Regions from separate parts of the Mesorhizobium sp. RSR380A genome, predicted to be linked through region 1. Evidence: riboswitches for the same ligand, from Rfam matches in the RefSeq annotation. Region 1 holds a riboswitch; the other holds the start of a gene.

Region 1 (11,160 bases):
CTTGATCCGGGGCGGCGCGATGCCTATTTGCGCCCCATCACGCAAATCAAGCGCGTTTGGACGCATGCACCCCTCCGGGCCGCATGGCCGCGCCCTGGAGCTTTGTCATGTTGGAAACGCATCAAGTGACTGAACATCACCCCAAACTCGGCGAGTTCGGCTATGCCGGCGACGATCATGTCGTGCCCTTCGAGGTAGGCCCGCTCGACGTGCGCGGCCGCACCGTGCAGCTCGGGCCGATGCTCGACGCCATCCTCAACCGTCATGACTATCCCGAGCCGGTCGCCCGCCTGCTGGCGGAAGCCTGTGTGCTGACGGTGCTGCTCGGCACTTCGCTCAAATTTGAAGGCAAGTTCATCCTGCAGACCCGCACCGACGGGCCTGTCGACATGCTGGTCGCGGATTTCTCCACGCCCTCGGCATTGCGCGCCTATGCGCGCTTCGATGCCGACCGGCTGGAGGCCCTGGTGGCCGCAGGCCAGACCTCGCAGCAGACGCTGCTGGGCAGCGGCGTTTTGGCGCTGACCATCGACCAGGGGGCGCACACGCAGCGCTATCAGGGCATCGTCCAGCTCGACGGCGAGACGCTGGAAGACGCCGCGCGCACCTATTTCCGCCAGTCGGAGCAGATCCCGACCGACCTCAGGCTGTCGGTGGCCAAGCTGCTGACGCCCGGCCCCGGCGGTGCGCGCGAGCAGTGGCGCGCCGGCGGTATCCTGGCGCAGTTCCTGCCGCAGTCGCCCGAGCGCATGCGCGTGCCCGACATTTCGGGGGGCGACGGCGATCCGCGCGACGTGATGAACGAGCCGGCCGACAATTCTTGGCGCGAGCTGGTGGCGCTGCTCGGCACCATCGAGCCGACCGAGCTGATCGACCCGACCATCGGCGCCGAGCGGCTGCTCTACAGGCTGTTCCACGAACATGGCGTGCGCGTCTTCGGCGGCGTGCCGGTCGCCGACCAATGTTCCTGCTCAAGGGACAAGATACGCGGCATCCTCGAGGGGTTTTCCGCGCAGGAGATCAAGGACAGCACCGAAGATGGCGGCATCCACGTCGCCTGCGAGTTCTGCTCGAAGCAGTACGACTTCGACCCGGCGGAGTTTGCAGCTCAGTAGCATCTCTTCCTTCTCCCCGTTCACGGGAGAAGGTGCCCGAAGGGCGGATGAGGGGCAGCGCGAACTTTGGTGAATGGCCGCGCATAGCCTACGTCATGTGCGTGGAAGATAACCTCATGAGTCCGGCGGCGCCCCTCATTGCACTGCCGGGCATTTCTCCCCGTATAGAGATGGGGAGAAAACCCCTAATTCACCGTCCGCCGCGTCCCCGGCAGATCCAGCGAAAACGCGGGAATAGCGACGTCGAACGTCTCGCCCTTTTTGTTGCACATGGTGTAGTGGCCGACCATGAAGCCGGAGGGCGTCGAGAGCGGGCAGCCTGACGTGTATTGATAGCTGTCGCCGGGATTGAGCTCAGGCTGGTCGCCGACCACGCCGGCGCCGCGCACTTCCTCGATCCGGCCGCTGCCGTCGGTGATGTGCCAGTAACGCGACATAAGCTGCACGAAATCGTCCGACTGGTTGTCGATCGTCACCTGGTAGCCCCAGACATAACGGTTCTCCGCCGGGTCCGAGCGGTCCTCCAGGTAGAACGGTCTGACCTGCACTTCGATGTTGCGCGTGACGGCGCGATACATGGGCTGCTCCGGTTGCGCGGCAAGGAACATTTGTCGCGCCATGCGGTTTGATACGCGCAGAGCGGCATGTCCTGCCAGCCTCAAAGCGGAGGTGCCGACAAACAATGTCATTTAAGTGACACATGACAATGTTGGTGTGCGCAAACCTTGCCGGCGACTCAAGGCCCATCTGTCGACTGACAAAGCAGCCGCGAGCGGCCTTTCCGGAGTGACCAGATCTCATGGAACTAGCTCTCACAGCCGCCTTCGCTTCCTCCGCTTTGCTTCTTTCCAATCTCGCCAGCATCCTGCTTGCTTCGTCGAAACTGCAAGCGCGTCGCCTTATCCCTCCGCCGTCCGACGAGCAGCCACCGGTCTCGATCGTCGTGCCGTCGCGCGGCGTGGAGCCGTTCACACAAGAGACGCTGCAGCGAGCCTTCTCGCTCGACTGGCCGCGCTACGAACTGATCTTCTGCGTCGCTCACGCCGACGATCCCGTCGTCAAACTGATAAACAGGGCGATCGTCCTGTTTCCCAACGTGCCGGCCCGGCTGCTGATCGGCGACGACCGCGTCAGCAGCAACCCGAAGCTCAACAACTGCGTCAAGGGCTGGGAAGCGGCGCGCAATCATTGGGTTATTCTGGCGGATTCCAACGTGCTGATGCCTAGGGATTACGTCCAGCACCTGATGGCGGCCTGGCGGACCAATACCGGGCTTATCTGCTCGACGCCGATCGGCTCGCGGCCGGATGGCTTCTGGGCCGAGGTCGAATGCGCGTTCCTCAACACGCTGCAGGCGCGCTGGCAATATGCCGGCGAGGCGCTTGGCCTCGGCTTTGCCCAGGGCAAGAGCATGCTGTGGAACAAGCCGATGCTCGATACCAATGGCGGTATCCGCGCGCTGGCCGCCGAGATCGCCGAGGATGCTGCTGCAACCAAGCTGGTAAACGGACTGGGCCTGCGCGTCAATCTCGTTGCCTCGCCTTTCGAGCAACCACTGGGGCAGCGCCGACTTGCCGACATCTGGTCGCGTCAGGCGCGCTGGGCGCGGTTGCGCCGCGTCACTTTCCCGCTGTTTTTCGCACCCGAGATCCTGACCGGCGTCGCCGTGCCGTTGGCGTTGGCGCTGGTGGCGGCAGCAAGTGCCGGCGTCAGCCTGCCGGCCACGGTGTTGGCCGTGCTGGCGGCGGCCTACATTCCCGAATGCGCGCTGGCCGCGGCCAAGGGCTGGCACCTGTCGCTGCGCATGGTCCCGGCGATGATGGTGCGCGACATGATGCTTCCCGCCATCTGGGCGCGCGGCTGGCTGAGCGGCGCCGTCGACTGGCGCGGCAACATCATGACCATCGGCACCAAGACGGCCGAACTGGAAGAGGTTTCGTCGGGAGCGTGACGCCTCGCGGCCTACCCGGCTGCCTTCAGCGCCTGCGCAACGTCCTCCAGCAGATCGTCCGTATCCTCAAGACCGACCGACAGCCTGAGCGTTCCCGGCCCGATGCCAAGCTCGGCGCGAGCTTCGTCGCTGAGGTTCTTGTGCGTGGTGGTCGCCGGATGGGTGATCAGGCTCTTGGCGTCGCCGAGATTGTTGGAGATCAGCACGATGTCGAGCGCGTTCTGCAAGGCGAAGGCCGCCTGCTTGCCGCCCTTGACGTCGAGGCAGATCAGCGTCGATCCGCCGGTCATCTGCTTTTTGACGATGTCAGCCTGCGGATGGTCGGCGCGGCCGGGATAGATGACGCGGGCAATTTCCGGCCGTCCTGCCAGGAAATCCGCGATCTTGGCCGCGCTTTCAGTCTGCTGGCGCACCCGAACCGGCAGCGTCTCCAGGCCCTTGAGCAGCGTCCAGGCGTTGAACGGCGACAGGCTCGGGCCGGTGTGGCGGAAATAGTCGTGCAAATTCTCGTCGATCCATTTCTTGTCCGACAGGATGATGCCGCCGAGACAGCGTCCCTGGCCGTCAATGTGCTTGGTCGCGGAGTAGACGACGATATGGGCGCCGAGCTGCAAGGGCTTCTGCTGCAAGGGCGTGGCGAAGACATTGTCGACGATCAGCCTGGCGCCGATCGAGGTGGCGAGCGCCGCCACCGCTGCGATGTCGACCACTTCCAGCGTCGGATTGGTCGGGCTTTCCAGGAAGAACAGTTTCGTGTTCGGCCGCACCGCCTTTTCCCAGTTGGCGATGTCGGTGCCGTCGACCAGCGTTGCCTCGATGCCGTATTTCGGCGCCAGCGTCTCCACCACCCAGCGGCAGGAGCCGAACAGCGCGCGCGCCGCAACGATATGGTCGCCGGCCTTGGCGCTGCACAGGAGCGCTGCCGTCACCGCCGCCATGCCGGACGCCGTGGCGCGCGCATCTTCGGCACCCTCCAGCGCGCACATGCGCTTTTCGAACATGTCGACGGTAGGGTTGGCATAGCGCGAATAGATGAAGCCCGGCTCCTCGCCCTTGAAACGGGCCTCGGCAGCCTGCGCCGTCTCGTAGACATAGCCTTGGGTGAGGTACATCGCTTCGGACGTCTCGCCGAACTGGGAACGCAGCGTTCCCCCGTGCACGAGTGCGGTCTGAGGTTTCCAGTTACGCTTCTTGGTGCTCATCGCTTTTGTTCCAGACACAAAAAAACCGGCCGCGAAAGTCGCAACCGGTCCATATGGCCTTGCGGCCCGACGGTCCTTTAGCGACTTGTTTAACGTGGCTGCAAGCCGACCGGCCAAATCACCACGGGATAACGACCCTTTAGACCTCACCTGCGCTTGCGTCAATTGCCGGCTTCATTAAGAGGTTTGTACTAGGCAGGTTCCGCAATAATATCCAGCGGTTTTGCGGCAAGAACCTGCCACAAAGAGACCGACCTTGGAGCGGAGCCAGCCTTTTGCGGCAGACAGGCATTCTTCCCGATCAGGACATTTCCGCGCTGTTTCAGTCCGGCGCGCTGAAGTCGCCGCGCGCGCTCGATGTCGACCAGGTGCAGCCGGCGAGCCTCGATCTCAGGCTCGGCGACAAGGCTTTTCGCGTGCGCGCCTCCTTCCTGCCGGGTCCCGATCATCTGGTGGCCGACAAGCTTCACCGGCTGAAATTGCACGAATTCAGTCTCGCCGAGGGCGCGGTGCTGGAAACCGGCTGCGTCTACATCGTGCCGCTGCTCGAAAGCCTGGCGCTGCCCGCAAACGTGTCGGCCTCGGCCAACCCGAAGAGCTCGACCGGCCGGCTCGACATCTTCACCCGGGTGATGACCGATCGCGGCCATGAGTTCGACAAGATCGCCCCCGGCTATCACGGGCCGCTTTATCTCGAAGTCAGTCCACGCACCTTCCCGATCGTCGTACGCGCCGGATCGAGGCTGTCGCAGATCCGCTTTCGCACTGGCAACGCGCTGTTGTCGGAGGCAGAACTGAACGAATTGCACCGCGCCGAGATGCTGGTGGCGACCGAGCCGCCCAACATTTCCGGCGGCGGCATTGCGCTGTCGATCGATCTTGACGGCGACCAGAACGGCCTGGTCGGCTATCGCGGCAAGCATCACACCGGCTTGGTCGATGTCGACAAGCGCGCCGCCCAGGATGCCGTCGATTTCTGGGAGCCGCTCTATAAGAGCGGCGCCGGCGAACTGGTGCTCGACCCGGACGAGTTCTACATCCTGGTCAGCCGCGAAGCCGTGCACGTGCCGCCGCTCTACGCCGCCGAGATGACGCCCTTCGATCCGCTGGTTGGCGAATTCCGTGTTCACTATGCCGGCTTCTTCGATCCGGGCTTCGGCCATTCGGCCTCAGGCGGCACCGGCAGCCGGGCGGTGCTCGAAGTGCGCAGCCACGAAGTGCCGTTCATCCTCGACCACGGCCAGATTGTCGGCCGGCTGGTCTACGAACACATGCTGAAGCGGCCGCAGGCGCTTTACGGCACCGATCTCGGCTCGAATTACCAGGCGCAAGGCCTCAAGCTCTCCAAGCATTTCCGCCCCGCCGGCTGAACCTTCGATCACCGTCAGGCAAAATACTTGCCTGCGCTGCCTCACCATGCTTGGCTGCCTTTCGGTGGCCGGCAAGAGAACGGCGCGCAAGGGGAACCAAGATGCAGATTTCAAGATGGATCATATCGGCAGCGAGCGCTGCCATGCTGGTGATATCGGCCGGCTCGCTGGCTGAGGCGCAGGAGAAATTGAAGATCGGCACCGAGGGCGCTTATCCGCCCTTCAACACCATCACCGCGGACGGCAAGATCGAGGGCTTCGACATCGACATTGCCAATGCGCTGTGTGCGCAGATGAAGGTCGAGTGCGAGATCGTCACCCAGGACTGGGACGGCATCATCCCGGCGCTGCAGGCGAAAAAGTTCGACGCCATCATCGCCTCGATGAGCATCACCGAGGAGCGCAAGAAACAGGTCGCCTTCACCAACAAATACTACACGACGCCGCTGGCGCTGGTGGCGCCGAAGGACAGCGACCTCACTTCCACCGAACCGGCAGCCCTTGCCGGCAAGACGGTGGGCGCGCAGGCCTCGACCACCCAGGCCGACTATGCGCAGGACGCCTATGGCAAGGCCGGCGCCGAGGCGAAACTCTACCCCACCCAGGAAGAGGCGATCACCGACTTGCAGAACGGCCGTCTCGACGCCGTCATCTCCGACAAATTCGTGCTGATGGACTGGCTGAAGAAGGCGAGCGACGGCTGCTGCAAGCTTGTCGGTGACGTCAAGGGCACCGAGACGCAAGCCGGCATCGCTGTCCGCCTGGAGGACACGGCACTTCGCGACAAGCTCAACGCGGCGATAGACGCCATCGTCGCCGACGGCACTTACAAGAAGATCCAGGCCAAGTATTTCGATTTCGATATCTATTGAGTCCCGTCCGCCGGCGTCAGCCGCGAAAGAGATACGATTTCGCGGCGCCAAGGCAGGCATGAAAATGGCCGATAAACAGCAGTTCGCGTGCGGCCAAACGTTTCCTGCCCCAAAAGCCTTCGGTCAGTTTGACCTCGTCGAGCGAAGCGTTTGAGCCGCGCTTCAACGGGAACAACTGCTTGTCGAGGCAACCGAGGACATGGGCCTTGGCGGAGTCGATGCCGCAGACCTTGCCATTGTTGTTCAGCCTGTCGGTGCGAAGCGCTGATGTCATGTGATCCGTGTTGCGCATCAGAAAGCTCACCTGGGCTTTCGAATAGCCGGTTGCCAGAAGACGGCTCGTCATCGCCAAACGGGCTTCACGATAGGACTTCGGGCTGCACTGGCCGGCGCTAAAGGCCACCGACGGTTGGGTCAGGAACAGGGCCACGCCCGTGAACACAATGACAAGCCGCATTCCGTTCATTCCGGCTCCCAAATGTGATGCTGCCTCAAAGCGCCTTCACCGCCACCTTCACCGGCTGCTCGATCTCCAGCGGGTTGCGCAGCGGCAGGCCGAAATCCCCGGCCTCGATCTCGAACACGTCGCCGGCCTGAGTCTTGATGCCGTCGGCAAAGGACAGCGTCGCCGTGCCGAACATGTGCACATGCACGTCGCCCGGCTGGCGGAAGGCCGAATATTTGAAGTGATGATGTTCGAGATTGGCGATTGTGTGCGACATGTTCGCTTCGCCCGACAGGAACGGCTTTTCCCACAGCAAATTGCTGTCGCGATAGATTCGCGATGAGCCCCTGACGTCGGCCGGCAGGTCGCCGATCAGGATTTCCGGCCCGAACGAGGCGTTGCGCAGTTTGGAATGTGCCAGGAACAGATAGTTCACCCGCTCGGTAACATGATCGGAAAACTCGTTCGACAGCGTGAAGCCGACGCGGAACGGCGCGCCGTCGTCGCCGATGACATAGATGCCGGCGATTTCCGGCTCCTCGCCGGCGTCCTGCGCAAAGGCCGGCGACATCAGTGCGGCGCCCGGCGCCACCGCCATGGTGCCGTTGCCCTTGTAGAACCATTCCGGCTGCACGCCGGTCTGGCCCTTGGCCGGCTTGCCGCCTTCGAGCCCCATGCGGAACATCTTCATGGAATCGGTAAGCTGCTCCTCGCCGCCATCGCTGAGCTTCTTGTGCATGGAATCGCGCGTCGCCGCCGAGCCGAGATGGGTCAGGCCGGTGCCGGTCAGATGCAGATGCGCAGGATCGGGATGGTTGATCGGCGACACCAGCCGGCCCTTCTTGTAGACGGCGTCGAGGTCTATCGCTTCACCGAACCCCTTGCGCTCGATCAGCGCGGCGAGGCCCGTTCCGGTGCGCGCGGCTTCCATGGCCAGCGAATAGACGCTGCGGGCGCCGTTGATGATCCTGGTCTTGCCGCCGCCATTGCGGGCGACGACGCGGATGGTCTCGGCGTCGTCGAGGATCTGGGAGATTAGCATGATGAAATCCTCTCTCATGTGCCTTGGCCGGGTTGCCCCTTGGCAAACCTTGACCTGCGCGGCTCGGACCTCGCCGCGCCACGGGTTGAACTCTTCGTCCGGATTGCGCTCGCGAGCTCCATCCCTCGGGGGACTTCTTATGCCGACAACTTGCCGGCTGCGCCGCGACCGTATGCCTCCTGCTTGCCTCGCCTGAAGCTTGTCAGGCCTTGTTCTTGTTGTAGACGTCGAAGATCACGGCGCCGAGCAGCACCAGGCCTTTGACCACCTGCTGCCAGTCGACATTGACGCCCATGATCGACATGCCGTTGTTCATCACGCCCATGATGAAGCCGCCGACGACCGCCCCGATGACCTGGCCGACGCCGCCCATCGCCGAGGCGCCGCCGATGAACACTGCGGCGATGACATCGAGCTCCGAGCCGAGACCCGCCGCCGGCACCGCCTGGCCGAGACGAGCCGCGATGATCAGGCCGCCAAGCGCCGACAGCACGCCCATATTGATGAACACCATCAGCGTCAGCCGCTCGGTGTTGATGCCCGACAGCTGCGCCGCCTTGGGATTGCCGCCCATGGCGTAGATGCGCCTCCCGATGGTCATGCGCTTGGTGACGAAGACGAACAGCGTGATCAGCACGCCCATGACCAGCAGCACCACCGGCAGGCCGCGGTAGCTGGCAAACTCATAGACCAGGAACAGCGCCAGCGCGCTGGCGACCAGCGTCTTGACCACGAACAGGGTGAAGGGCTCGGCCTCATAACCATGGCGTTCTCGTTTGCGCCGGGTGCGGACCCCGAAATAGGCATAGGCGAGCACGGCGATCAGCCCCAGCACGACCGTCGTCATGTGCAGGGTCACGCCGCTGCCCATGATGGTCTTGCCGGCTGCGTTCACGACCGGCGGGACGAGCGTCAGTGGGCCGATCACATCCGGGATGAAGCCGGAGCTGAGCATCTTGAAGTCGTCGGGAAGCGGACCCACCGACGAGCCGCCGCCAAGCAACGCCTGGCAAATGCCGCGGAAGATCAGCATGCCGGCCAGCGTGACAATGAAGCTCGGTATCCGGTGATAGGCGATCCAATACCCTTGCGCGGCGCCGATCAGGCCACCCGCGACCAGGCAGACGATCGAAACCACCAGCGGATTGCTCAGCGGTCCGAGCTGCCAGATAACCATCATGTTTGCCGCCAGCGCGCCGATGAAACCGGCGACCGATCCGACGCTGAGGTCGATATAGCCCGATACGATCACCAGCAGCATGCCGAGCGCCATCACGATGATGAAGGAGTTCTGCTGCACCAGATTACTGAGATTGACCGGCTTGAACAACGTCCCCGACGTGGTGAACTGGAAGAACAGCATGATGACGATCAGGGCTATGATCAGTCCGTATTCGCGTAAATTCGTCGCCAGCGCCGAGACGGCGATGCGCGGGCGCTGTTCGTCGGCGACGTTGCCCTGCGGGGCGGGGGCGCTTTCGGTGCTCATGCTGCTTTTCCTTCTCCCCGGACGATGGCGCGCATTATCTTTTCCTGGCTTGCTTCCGCCGCCGGCATTTCGCCCACCATGCGCCCTTCGTTCATGACGTAGATGCGGTCGGTAATCCCCAGCAATTCCGGCATTTCCGACGAGATGACCACGATCGCCTTACCCTCCGAGGCAAGGCGCGCGATGATCGTGTAGATTTCATATTTGGCGCCGACATCGATGCCGCGTGTCGGCTCGTCGAGGATCAGCACGTCAGGGTCGGCAAACAACCATTTCGACAGCACCACCTTCTGCTGGTTGCCGCCGGAAAGATTGCCGGTCATCTGATAGACGCTTGACGCACGGATATTGGTCTTCTTGCGATAGTCGTTGGCGACCGCAAGCTCGCGCATGTCGTCGATCACGCTGTGGCGCGACACGCCGTCGAGATTGGCCAGCGTAATGTTATGCTTGATATGGTCGATAAGGTTGAGGCCGTAGGTTTTGCGGTCCTCGGTGACATAGGCGATGCCGTGTTGGACCGCCTTGCTTACCGAGGAGACATCGACCGGCTTGCCCTTGAGCAGCACTTCGCCGGTGATGCGGCGGCCATAGGAGCGGCCGAACAGGCTCATGGCGAATTCGGTGCGGCCGGCGCCCATCAGCCCGGCGATGCCGACCACCTCGCCCTTGCGCACATTAATGTCGATGCCCTTGATCACCTGTCGCTCGGCATGGAGCGGGTGATAGACCGACCAGTTCTTCACCTCGAACACGACTTCGCCGATCTTGGGCTCGCGCGGCGGATAGCGGTCGTCTAGCGAACGGCCGACCATCGAGGTGATGATGCGGTCTTCGGAGATATCCTTCTTGGCCAGCGTCTCGATGGTGCGCCCGTCACGGATGACGGTTACCTTGTCGGCGACCCGGTTGATCTCGTTGAGCTTGTGCGAGATCAGGATCGAGGTCATGCCTTGGCGCTTGAATTCGAGCAGAAGATCGAGCAGCGCCTGGCTGTCTTTCTCGCTGAGCGACGCGGTCGGCTCGTCGAGGATCAAAAGCTTGACGTCCTTGCTCAGCGCCTTGGCGATCTCGACCAGCTGCTGCTTGCCGACGCCGATATTGGTGATCAGTGTCTTGGGGTCCTCCTTGAGGCCCACCTTCTTCAACAGGGCAGCGGTGCGCGCCTCGTTGGCATCCCAGTCGATGACGCCGTATCGGGCGTTTTCGTTGCCGAGGAAGATATTTTCGGTGATCGACAGCATCGGCACCAGCGCTAGCTCCTGGTGGATGATGACGATGCCCTTGTGTTCGCTGTCATGGATACCTTTGAACTGGCATTCCTGACCCTGAAAAATGATCTGGCCGTCATAGGTGCCGGCGGGATAGACGCCCGACAGGACCTTCATCAGCGTCGACTTGCCGGCGCCGTTCTCGCCAACCACGGCGTGGATCTCGCCTTCTTCGACGCTGAGGTTGACGTTCGACAGCGCCTTCACGCCGGGGAACGTCTTGGTGATGTCGCGCATCTCCAAAATCGTCGTCATCACGGCAAGCTCCTCCTGTTGCATGTCGCTCCAAAGTGCTTGCGGTTTGAGACAACGACATGCACGCAAACTAAGTCCGGTAGAAACAATACCGGGGTCGCTTGTGAACGGAAAGGGGTCCTGCGTCGCGCAGGACCCCTGTCTTTAT
Region 2 (11,160 bases), 1.6 Mb from region 1:
ATACCGGAAGCTTCACCGATCTTGAGATCGACGCCGACGCGATCGGCGGGCGCGTGCTGCCGCCGCTCGACGGCAGCGGCGACGCGACGCTGAAGAACGGCGTCGCGCTGATGAAGACGCAGGCCAGGAGCCTGCGCGGCCAGGCGGTCGGCATCCACAAGCTCGATCTGTCGTCGGGAACCGCGCGCATCACCGTCTCCGGCCCGGTGTCGGTCGACGCCAACGGCCAGGTCAATGCCGACCTGACGATCAAGCTGCAGGATCCCAAAGCCGTGGCGGCAATCCTCGCCACCGCAATCCCCGAGCAGAAGAGCCAGATCGAGCAAGGCTTTGCCGGTCTGGCGCTGCTCGGCAACGAACCGTCGATGCCGCTCAAGGTGGTGAAGGGCAAGGTCTCGCTCGGCTTCATTCCGCTGGGCAAGATCAAGCCGCTCGATTAGAGCAATTCCAGGAAAAGTGTGAGCAGTTTTCCGTCCGGAATTGCGTTAAAACAAAGAGACAGAGCATGATCGCAAAGAGCGGCAACGGCTTTTGGGGAGAGATCATGCTCGAGCAAGCCGACGCATGAACCGACCGGTGAAACTGCTGAGCGTTGGCGCGCTGACGCTGGATACCATCCTGCGCGTCGAAACCCTGCCCACGCATCAGGGCAAGTTCATCGCCTCGGACGGCATCCAGATCGCCTCGGGCATGGCGACAAGTGCTGCCTGCGCCGCCCGCCGTCTCGGCGCCGAGGTGTTCCTGTGGGCAAGTGCAGGTGACGATGCCGTCGGCGACCAATTGCTGGCCGGCATCGAGGCCGAGGGCGTCGATTGCGACTTTGTCCGCCGCGTCGAAGGCGCCCGCTCGGCGCTGGCCGCGATCCTGGTCGACGCTCATGGCGAGCGCATCATCGTGCCCTTCTACGACCCAAAGGCGCAGGCCGACCCCGAGGCGGTGCCTGTCGCCGATCTTTCCGGCTTCGATGCCGTGCTGGTCGATGTGCGCTGGCCGGGCGCCGCTGCTCTTGCCTTGACCGCCGCGCGCGACGCCGGTTGCCCGGCAATCCTCGACGCCGACACGGCGCCGCTGGAGGTGCTGGAGCGCCTGGTGCCGCTGGCATCGCACATCGTCGCTTCGGAGACGGCGGCACGCATCGTCTGCGGCCATGCGCTGGACCCCGAAACCGCCTGTGCCGACCTCGCCAGCCGCACCGACGCCTTCGTGGCGGTGACCGGCGGCGCCTCGGGAAGCTGGTGGCATGACCGGTCCGCCGGATGCGTGCGCCACATCGCGGCGCCGAAGATCAAGGCGGTCGACACGCTTGCCGCCGGCGACGTCTTCCACGGCGCCTTTGCTGTCGCGTTGGCGGAAACCATGGCGATCGAGCAGGCGTTGCGCTTTGCCAGCGCGGCGGCCGCGCTCAAATGCCAGCGCTTCGGCGGCCGGCTGGGCGCGCCGGACCGGGCCGAGACAATGGCCATGGTCGCGGCGACCTGGCCCGTCTGAAACAGATTTAACTTTTCACCGGGTGCTCGACCGCCTGCCGGCCGAAATCCGGCACGTCGATATCCTGGCCGGCCTCGATGATCGAACGGCGAACGGCCCGGGTGCGGGTGAACAGGTCGAACAGCTTGTCGCCGTCGCCCCAGCGGATCGCCCGCTGCAGCGAGGCGAGGTCCTCCGAAAAGCGCGCCAGCATTTCCAGGATGGCATCCTTGTTGTGCAGGCACACGTCGCGCCACATGGTCGGGTCGGAGGCGGCCAGACGGGTGAAGTCGCGGAAACCGGAAGCCGAATATTTGATCACTTCCGACTTGGTCACCGATTCCAGATCGTCGGCCGTGCCGACGATGTTGTAGGCAATGATGTGCGGAAGATGCGAAACGATGGCCAGCGTCATGTCATGATGCTGCGGGTCCATCGTGTCGATGTTGGAGCCGCAGCGCCGCCAGAATTCCGACAGCTTTTCCAGCGCGGCCGGATCGGTTCCCGGCAGCGGCGTGAAGATGCACCAGCGGTTTTCGAACAGCTCGGCGAAACCCGCATCCGGGCCCGATTTCTCCGTACCCGCCAGCGGGTGTCCCGGAATGAAGTGCACGCCGTCCGGCACATAGGGCTGCATTTGCGCAATGACGGAGGCCTTGGTCGAACCGACATCGGTGAGGATGGCGCCTTTTTTCAGCGCCGCTGCGATCTCTTGCGCCACCTCGCCCGACGACCCCACTGGCACCGAGACGATGATCAGGTCGGCGTCGAGGACCGCTTCCCTGGCGTCGGTGGTGTAGCTCTCGCCAAGACCGAGCTCCTTCGCCCGCGCCAGCGTGGCCGGGCTGCGCGTCGCGATGGCGACATGGCGGGCCAGGCCCTCGCGGCGGATGATGCGGGCCAGCGACGAGCCGATCAGGCCGATGCCGACCAGCGCGATCTTTTCAAACATCGGTGCTGTCATTGTTTCAGCTTTTCAGGAATGTCGTGAGGGCATCGATGACGCCGCGATTTGCTTCTTCGGTGCCGACGCTCATGCGCAGCGCATTGGGAAAGCCATAGCCGGTAACGCGCCGCAATATATAGCCGCGCTGGGTGAGGTAATCGTCCGCCGCCTCAGCCGAATGCCTCTTGTCGTCGGGAAAGTGGATGAGGACGAAATTGCCGACGCTGGGCGTCACGCGCAGCCCAAGCTTCGTCAGTTCTTCATTCAGCCAGGTAAGCCAGGTCTCGTTGTGCAACGAACTGCGCTCGACATGGGCGCGGTCGCGGATGGCGGCAATGCCGGCCTCGATCGCTGTTGCGTTAACGTTGAAAGGGCCGCGGATGCGGTTGATGGCATCGACGATGTGCAGTGGGCCATACATCCAGCCGATGCGCGCGCCGCCAAGGCCGAGCTTGGAGAAGGTGCGGGTCATGACCACATTCTGTGCGCTGCCCGCCAGCTCGATGCCGGCCTCATAGTCATTGCGCCTGACATATTCGGCATAGGCCGCGTCGAGCACCAGAAGCACGTTGCCCGGGAGAGCGGAATGCAGGCGGCGGACCTCCTGGAACGGCAGATAGGTTCCGGTCGGATTGTTGGGATTGGCGAGGAAGATGATTTTGGTCCGCGGCGTCACCGCGGCCAGGATCGCGTCGACGTCGGCGCGTTCCTCGGTTTCCTTGATCGTCACCGGTGTCCCGCCGGCCGACTGGATGTAGATCTTGTAGATCATGAAGGCGTGTTCGGTGATGATGGCCTCATCGCCGGCCGCCAGATAGGTCTGCGCCAGCAGGCCCAAAATCTCGTCGGAACCGTTGGAGCAGATGATGTTTGCCGGGTTGAGGCCATGCACCTCGGCGATCGCCTCGCGCAGCCGGCGGGCGGTGCCGTCGGGATAGACATCGAGCTTGCTGGCCACTTCGCGCGCGGCCTCGATCGCCTTCGGCGACGGGCCGAGCGGGTTCTCGTTCGACGACAATTTATGGACCTTGGCGACGCCGGCCGGTGCTGTGCTCTTGCCCGGCACATAGGCGTCGATGTCCATAATGCCCGCGCGGGGCGTCGGTCGTGCCTTGTCCGCTGTCTTGTCCATGTCGCAAATCCATCGAGAATGCCTCCGTCCGGAGGCCGCAGCGGAAATACAAGCCGTAGCCGCGAATGTCGAGAGGCGGGCAATAGCTGGCCGTTGACGCCGGGCCGCACGAGTTCTAGAAGAACGCAACAGTTCCGTGGTGATTTGGCCGGTCGGCTTGCAGCCACGTTAAACAACTCGCTAAAGGGCCGTTTGCGTGACGTAACCGGCTTTGCGATCGCATTGCCGGTTTTTTATTGCCTGACGGCGGGCAAGGAGAGTCACATGGCCGCGCTCCGCGCTACAAAAACCAACAACGAGGCCGACAACCCGTCGAGCCCTGTGTTGCGTTTTGGCCCTGACAAGCCGCTGAAGCTTGACGCCGGCACGCTTTTGTCGCCGTTCCAGATCGCCTACCAGACATATGGCGCCCTCAACGATGCCCGCACCAACGCCATCCTGGTCTGCCACGCGCTGACCGGCGACCAGCATGTCGCCAGCACCAATCCGGTGACCGGCAAGCCCGGCTGGTGGGAAGTGCTGATCGGTCCCGGCAAGATCATCGACACCAACCGCTTCTTCGTCATTTGCTCCAACGTCATCGGCGGCTGCCTCGGCTCCACCGGTCCGGCCTCGACCAATCCCGCCACCGGCAAGCCCTACGGCCTCGACCTGCCAATCATCACCATCCGCGACATGGTGCGGGCGCAACTGATGCTGGTCGACCATTTCGGCATCGAAAAGCTGTTTTGCGTGCTCGGCGGCTCGATGGGCGGCATGCAGGTGCTGGAATGGGCGTCATGCTATTCCGAGCGCGTCTTCTCGGCCCTGCCGATCGCCACAGGCGCACGCCATTCCTCGCAGAACATCGCCTTCCACGAGGTCGGCCGGCAGGCCGTCATGGCCGATCCGGACTGGCATGGCGGCAAATATTTCGAGCACGGCAAGCGCCCGGAAAAGGGGCTCGCCGTGGCGCGCATGGCCGCCCACATCACCTATCTGTCGGAAGCCGCCCTGCATCGGAAATTCGGCCGCAATCTGCAGGACCGCGAAGCGCTGACCTTCGGTTTCGACGCAGATTTCCAGATCGAAAGCTATCTGCGCCACCAGGGCATGACATTCGTCGACCGCTTCGACGCCAACTCCTACCTCTACATGACCCGTTCGATGGATTATTTCGACCTCGCCGCCGACCATGGCGGCCGGTTGGCAGATGCCTTTGCCGGGACCAAGACCCGCTTCTGCCTGGTGTCCTTCACCTCGGACTGGCTGTTCCCGACCGAGGAGAGCCGCTCGATCGTGCATGCGCTTAACGCCGCCGGCGCCTCCGTCTCGTTCGTCGAGATCGACACCGACCGCGGCCATGATGCCTTCCTGCTCGATGAACCCGAACTGTTTGCCGCCATCAAGGGCTTCATCGGCTCGGCGGCCCGCGCAAGGGGGCTCGCCTCATGAGCGTCAATGGCAGCCAGCGCGTCGACCTCGAAGTCGTGGCCAACCTGATACCGCCGCAGTCGCGGGTGCTCGATGTCGGCTCCGGCGACGGCCTGCTGCTCGAACTCCTGCAGGAGACTAAGCAGGTCGACGGCCGCGGGCTGGAGCTGTCACAGCGCGGCGTCAATGAATGCGTGGCGCGCGGTCTCTCGGTCATCCAGGGGGATGCCGATACCGACCTCGAATTCTATCCGGACAAGGGTTTTGACTTCGTCGTCCTGTCTCAGACGCTGCAGGCGACCCGCAACCCGAAGCTGGTGCTCGACGAGCTGCTGCGAATCGGCAACCGCGCCATCGTCTCCTTCCCCAATTTCGGCCACTGGCGGGTGCGGCTGTCGCTGTTCGTCAAGGGCCGGATGCCGGTAACCGCGGACCTGCCCTATTCCTGGTACGACACGCCCAACATCCATTTCTGCACCATCCGCGACTTCGTCAATCTGGTCGAGGAACTCGGCGCTTCGGTCGAGAAAGCCACCGCGCTCGACGGCAACGGCCAGAAGATCGGCCTGTCGATGCCATGGTGGTTCTGGAATTTCTTCGGCCAGCAAGCGGTGTTCTTGCTGAAGCGGTAGTTTGCCCCTATTCCAGCACGTTCGTCGCCTTGTGCGGGTGCTGAACGCCATCGGCGATGATCACATCGGCGTGGGAGTTGTCGGTGCGCAAGGCCAGAATCTCCCGATAGGCTGATGAATCGTACCAGCCCCACGCATGCGCCCTGTCCGGAAACTCGATGACGATCAGATGCCCGGGCCATTCGTTTTCGACCACGTCCATGTCGCCGCCGTGGACAAGGAAGCGGCCGCCGAACGGCTCCAATGTGGCGTCGATCCTCTGCAGATACTCGACAATCTGCGGGCCCATTGTGACTTGACGCATATGGGCGACGGCGTAGGCGGCCATGGCTGAACTCCCTGTGAGATCGAAGCCCGACGACCGGCTTCGTTGGCGCAATCTGCAGACATGATGGCCATCGGTCGATTACGTCTGGGGTAATCGGCCGGCTTACCGGCGTCCTGGCTCAACAGTTTGTGATGACATTGCCGCTGGTTTTTTGTAGCGTCGAATCGAATGCCATCCCGGGGTAAGGCTTGGACGGCGACCATCAAAACCTCCGGCCTCCAGGCATTTCGGGGCACAATCGAAGCAACATGTCCAAGGCAACCGACCTCGCTCCGCTGATCTCGGTGATCACACCGACGCACAATCGCCGCAGCAAGGTGGTGCGCGCCGTGGAGAGCGTGCTGGCGCAGAATTTTCCCCGGTTCGAACACATTGTCGTCGATGACGGCTCGACCGACGGTACGGCAGCCGCACTTGCCGAAATCCGCGATCCACGGCTGATCTATGTTGGCTCGAAATGGCGCGGCGCCAATGCCGCCCGCAATGCCGGCATCGAGCGGGCGCAGGCGCCGGTGGTGACATTCCTCGATTCCGACGACGTCTATTTGCCGGATCGCCTGGCGCGGACGCTGGAGCAGTTCGACAACAATCCCTCGCTCGAAGTGCTGATCAGTTCCTTCGTGTCGCTGAAGGGCAATCGCCGCACCAACTGCGTCAACCGCGAAGCGCTGCTGAGCCGCGACTCGCTGGAGCGGGCCCTTGTCGCGCAGACCATCTTCATTGCCGGGTCGGCAATCACCGCCCGGCGCGAGTCGCTGCTGGCCATCGGCGGCTACGACAGTGACGTCACGCGCATGCAGGATCGCGAATTGTTGCTGCGCTTTGCCCGTCGCAGCGGCGCGCAGCTGTCCGAAGTGATCGACTGGAAAAAGTACAACTCGGAGAATTCGATCTCCGGTCGCCGGGACGGCTATGTCGAAGCCTATGCGAGCTTGATCGACAAGCACCCCTATATCGCCGACCGCTACCCCTACATTCCGCCTTACATGATCGCCCGGCAGCTCATCGCCGATGCACTCAAGGGCAGGGTTTCGCAGGCGTTCTCCGGCTATATGGCCAACCGGTCGTCGAAGGCGCTTGGCTATTCGCTGCCGCAGCTGTTGCGTGGCTATGTCGGCGGCCGGCGCTGGCGCCGCGATCTCTATGCCGAATTTCGCGACAAATACGGTGCACGGCCGGCCTGAAGTTTGCCGACAAGCCGCGCAGCGGCTTTCCCCTCCGAACTGCCTCAAACCTCATTTGTCGAGTTCCGGCAGATATGGGTCGGAATATAGCCGCCGGTCGCGTTCGCCCTGCAGGCAGTCCATGGGTGCGGCGGCATCGATCGGGACCACGGTCGCATCGGCGATGCCGCTCACCTCCAGGATCAACTTGCGGCGTATGGCGGTGGCGAATTCCGAGGCCGCATAGATCGGCAACACGAAGGAGCCGGGCCCACCGGTGACGCAGTCGTCATAATACTGGTCGAGATGGCTGAAGGTCGGCGACGGGCTGATCAGGATCGGCAGGCCGTTGATGACGATGCCCTTGGCCACCGCCGCATCGCGTGTCGTGGCGACGGGCAGCCCGGTGTTGTTGGGACCGTCGCCGGAAATGTCGATGACGCTGCGTGGCGCATCGAACCCCGTGCCCTCGAACAGCCCGGCGCCGAAGGCAAGCGCACCGGAAATCGAGGTGCCGCGAAAGCTGCGGAACGGCCGCGCTTCTATTCTGTCGGCGAAGGCGTTGGCGCTCTCTGCGCTGTCGATCACCTGCCAAGCGATGACGCCATCCTCGCGCACGACGCCCGCCCATTCGAAATAGGCAAGCGCGATGCGCCCGGTGGTTCCCGAGCGCACGGCCTTGATGAAATCGGGATGCCTGAGCGCCTCGACATAGCCAGCGCGCTGCAGCGCGAACTCCCTCTCGTCCATCGACTGTGAGATGTCGACGGCCAGCACCAGTTCAACATCCACGGCAACGGCCGGGGCAGCCACGGGCGTGGTGCAGGCAAGGCAGGCAAGCAGGCCGAGCGCATCGAGCATGGCCGCACCACGGATGTTTCGACCCGTGAATCTTCGCCGCGATCGCGGCGAAATAAAGCCCCTTCTACTTCTTTCGCCGCACGGCCGCTTTCGGCGGCGGGTCGATGGCGCCGGTCCTGACTCGGGCGGGTTTCAGTGGCGCAGCACCCGTATCCTTCACGATGTTCAATGCGCGTGGAAAGAAATGACCATTGTGCAGTCCGCGCCCGATGTTGAGGATCGCGGTCTCCGGCAGGCGTTTCTCCAGCATGGACAGTACCCTTCGCAGCGAAGGACCATCGAACGCGTCCATCGCTTCGTCGATGATCACCCATTTCGGCTGCCGCAAGGCCAGCCTGGCGAAGGCCAGCGACCGCTGTTCGTCATCGTTGAGTTCACGCTCCCACCGTGCGGAACGGTCGAGCGAGGATGACAGCCGCTCGAGCCCGACCTCGGCCAGTACCGCCCCAAAATCAGCATCGCCAGCCGGCGCCGAGCCATTCGGATGCAGCACTTCGCGTAACGTGCCGGCAGGAAAATACGGAACACGCGGCACGAAAATCGGCGTTTCTCCGGCCGGCAAGCCGATCCGCCCGCTGCCCCAGGGCCAAAGGCCGGCAATGGCGCGGAAGAACAATGTCTTGCCGGCGCCTGGGTCGCCGGTGATCATGACGCGCTCGCCGGGATGGATCTCGACATGGCTGTCTGAAAGTTTGGTGCAGCCCTCCGGCGAGGCCACTTGGAGCTTCTCGAAGGTCAGGCTGCCATTGGCGTTGTCGCCGAATTCGATGCGCTTTTCCTTGTCGTGCAGCACATCGGTTTCATCGAGCGCGATGCGGAAGTCGGCAACGCGCATCAGCGTGGCGCGCCAGTCGGCTATGCCGCCGATATTGTTGATGAACCAGCGCAGCGACGAGTGCACCTGGTTGAAGGCGCCGACCGCCATCATCAACCCGCCAAAGCTGATATCGCCTGAAAAATAGACCGGCGATGCCACAAGGATCGGCGCCACCACGGTGATCCAGCCATAGGTATCGGTCACCCAGGAAAGGTTGATTTGCGCTTTGTAGATGTTTCGCATCGCGCCCAGCACCGTGCCAAGGTCGATTTCGAGCCGTCTCTTGGCATCGGCTTCGCCGTGATAGAGCGCGATGGCGTCGACATTCTCGTTGACGCGCACCATCCCGGAACGCAGCTCGGCCTCGCGGGTGTAGCGGTCGCTGTTGAGGCGGATCAGCGGCCGCCCGACCAGCCAACTCAGCCAGGAGGCGATGCCGGCATAGAGGAACGCGGCCCAGACCATGTAGCCCGGTATCGCCAGCGACCAGCCGTTGATGTGGAAGACGAAGCCCGACGAGAGTTGCCAAAGCACGCCGACGAACGACACCAGCAGGATGAAGGATTGCAGCAGGCCGACGCCGAGGTCCGTCGACAGATCGGACAGATGCGCGGCATCCTGCTGCATGCGCTGGTCGGGATTGACGCCGATGGCGCCGGCATTGGCGAGCCGGAAGGCCCGCGCCGGCCGCATCCATTGGTCGATCAGGTCGAGCGTCAGCGCCTCGCGCAGCTTCAGCCGGATCATCTGGTTGAGCCAGGTCTGAGCGATGTTGAGCAGCAGCAGCGTGCCGGCAATCACGGCAAAGATCATCAGCTGATGCAGGAAGGCCGCCATGTCGCGACGCGCCAGCGCATCGTAGAAAGGCTGGTTCCAGCGGTTGAGCAGAACCTGGCCGATCGACGTCGCGACGATGACCGCCATAATGCCGACCGACGTCCAGACCAGCCACTTGCGCACCGGTGAGCCTATCAGCGCCCGTTTGATCGTCGCCACCTGATCGCGCAGGCTGCTGGCTTCGACGGTTACCGGCTGAGCGGTGGCGGACTTGTCCGGTTGATCAGCCATGCACGAGGTCCTTGCGTTCAGAAGCGTTGCTGAAACCAGATGGAGATACTTGAAGGCATCCGCCGCTCAAACGGACCGCGAATGCATCTGCGACAGGTAGGTGGGAAAAACCCACGCAACACCAGTTTTCATGATGATCACGAAGGTGTCACCTGACGCGTCGTCGATGTCACCCCTTCCGCCCGGCGGCCAAGCCGCGTCGCACCGTGCGGTGACAGTACCGGCACGAAGACACGGCGCGAGGCGCGCTGCGCGACCGGCACGCCCTGATAGAGCCGCTTCTGCGCCTCGACCACGATGACGCCGGAAAAGATCGGCCAGAACCGCCGGCCGGCGCGCTCCAGCACATTGTGGAACCGCATCATGAAGCGCCGCGGCGATGGCGGGAAGAACAGCGCGTCGGACCAGGAAGCCGGTGTGAAATTCGCCTCGCGCAGCAATTCTGTCAGCTGGCCGCGCGAGAACGGCCGGCCATTGCCGAACGGCGTGTGCTCGAACCGCGCCCAGACACCGCGCCGGTTGGGCACGACGATGACGACGCGCCCTGCCGGCGACAGCACCCGCCAGATCTCGTTCAGCGTCTCGCGCGGGTTTTCGACATGTTCGAGCGAATGCACGAGCAGCATGCGGTCGATGCAGGAATCGACCAGCGGCAATTCCTCGTCGAAGACCAGCGCCGTAGCCGTCGGCCCGTTCGCCGGCCAGACGACGGCGCCTTGCGTAGCAGGCATGAAGGCAAACACCCGCTCGGCATCGGTGCCGAACCGCTCCAGCCACGGCAAGGTATAGCCGAGCCCGACCAGCCGCTCATTGGGCACTGTTGCCCATATTGAGGACAGCGCCATGGTGATCGAGCGTTCAGCCAGGCGGCCGAGCGTGGTCGAATAGAAGGAGCGGAGATCGACGATATCGGAATGCATGCGCGGGACGGTAGCTGCGATGCCGCCCAAGTTCAACAAAGCCGGCACGTTCTGCAAAGCTAGAGTGACATCGGCGGCCAAGCGCCCTATGTCTGCGCCAACAGATGGAGAGATGCCAATGCCCGTCGAAATCGAACAGTTCATGTGCCGCAGCGACAATTTCGGCGTGCTGGTGCATGACCCGAAAAGCGGCGAGACCGCCATTATCGACGCGCCCGAAGAAGCGCCGATCATTGCCGCGATCGAGCGTACCGGCTGGAAGCCGACGATGATCCTGACCACCCACCACCATGTCGACCATGTCGAGGCCAATCTGGCGCTGAAGGAGCGCTTCAAGCTGCGCATCGTCGGACCGGAGGCTGAAAAGGAAAAGATCCCCGGCATCGACGAGACCGTCGGGCAAGGCTCGGTCG

The links. Region 1 has a riboswitch for S-adenosylmethionine ahead of ACYG9Z_RS18385 (O-succinylhomoserine sulfhydrylase). Riboswitches for the same ligand answer to the same signal wherever they lie in the genome.
Region 2: linked by a shared signal. The riboswitch ahead of metX (homoserine O-acetyltransferase MetX) and the one ahead of ACYG9Z_RS18385 (O-succinylhomoserine sulfhydrylase) in region 1 are both predicted to bind S-adenosylmethionine.

Annotation. Positions count from the first base shown of each region.
Region 1 covers NZ_JBTTIB010000001.1:3,807,152-3,818,311, forward strand. The annotation lists gene ACYG9Z_RS18370 (Hsp33 family molecular chaperone) at 84-1,115, shown strand; gene apaG (Co2+/Mg2+ efflux protein ApaG) at 1,301-1,693, opposite strand; gene ACYG9Z_RS18380 (ceramide glucosyltransferase) at 1,915-3,066, shown strand; gene ACYG9Z_RS18385 (O-succinylhomoserine sulfhydrylase) at 3,078-4,268, opposite strand; SAM riboswitch at 4,326-4,403, opposite strand; gene ACYG9Z_RS18390 (2'-deoxycytidine 5'-triphosphate deaminase) at 4,544-5,638, shown strand; gene ACYG9Z_RS18395 (ABC transporter substrate-binding protein) at 5,740-6,510, shown strand; gene ACYG9Z_RS18400 (hypothetical protein) at 6,527-6,976, opposite strand; gene araD1 (AraD1 family protein) at 7,002-7,997, opposite strand; gene mmsB (multiple monosaccharide ABC transporter permease) at 8,200-9,486, opposite strand; gene mmsA (multiple monosaccharide ABC transporter ATP-binding protein) at 9,483-11,015, opposite strand.
Region 2 covers NZ_JBTTIB010000001.1:2,194,101-2,205,260, forward strand. The annotation lists gene ACYG9Z_RS10560 (DUF2125 domain-containing protein) at 1-440, shown strand, start outside; gene ACYG9Z_RS10565 (sugar kinase) at 565-1,488, shown strand; gene ACYG9Z_RS10570 (prephenate/arogenate dehydrogenase family protein) at 1,496-2,431, opposite strand; gene hisC (histidinol-phosphate transaminase) at 2,436-3,545, opposite strand; SAM riboswitch at 3,672-3,749, shown strand; gene metX (homoserine O-acetyltransferase MetX) at 3,810-4,979, shown strand; gene metW (methionine biosynthesis protein MetW) at 4,976-5,590, shown strand; gene ACYG9Z_RS10590 (DUF1330 domain-containing protein) at 5,598-5,918, opposite strand; gene ACYG9Z_RS10595 (glycosyltransferase family 2 protein) at 6,167-7,102, shown strand; gene ACYG9Z_RS10600 (DUF1194 domain-containing protein) at 7,154-7,942, opposite strand; gene ACYG9Z_RS10605 (ABC transporter ATP-binding protein/permease) at 8,007-9,827, opposite strand; gene ACYG9Z_RS10610 (class I SAM-dependent methyltransferase) at 9,965-10,747, opposite strand; gene gloB (hydroxyacylglutathione hydrolase) at 10,866-11,160, shown strand, end outside.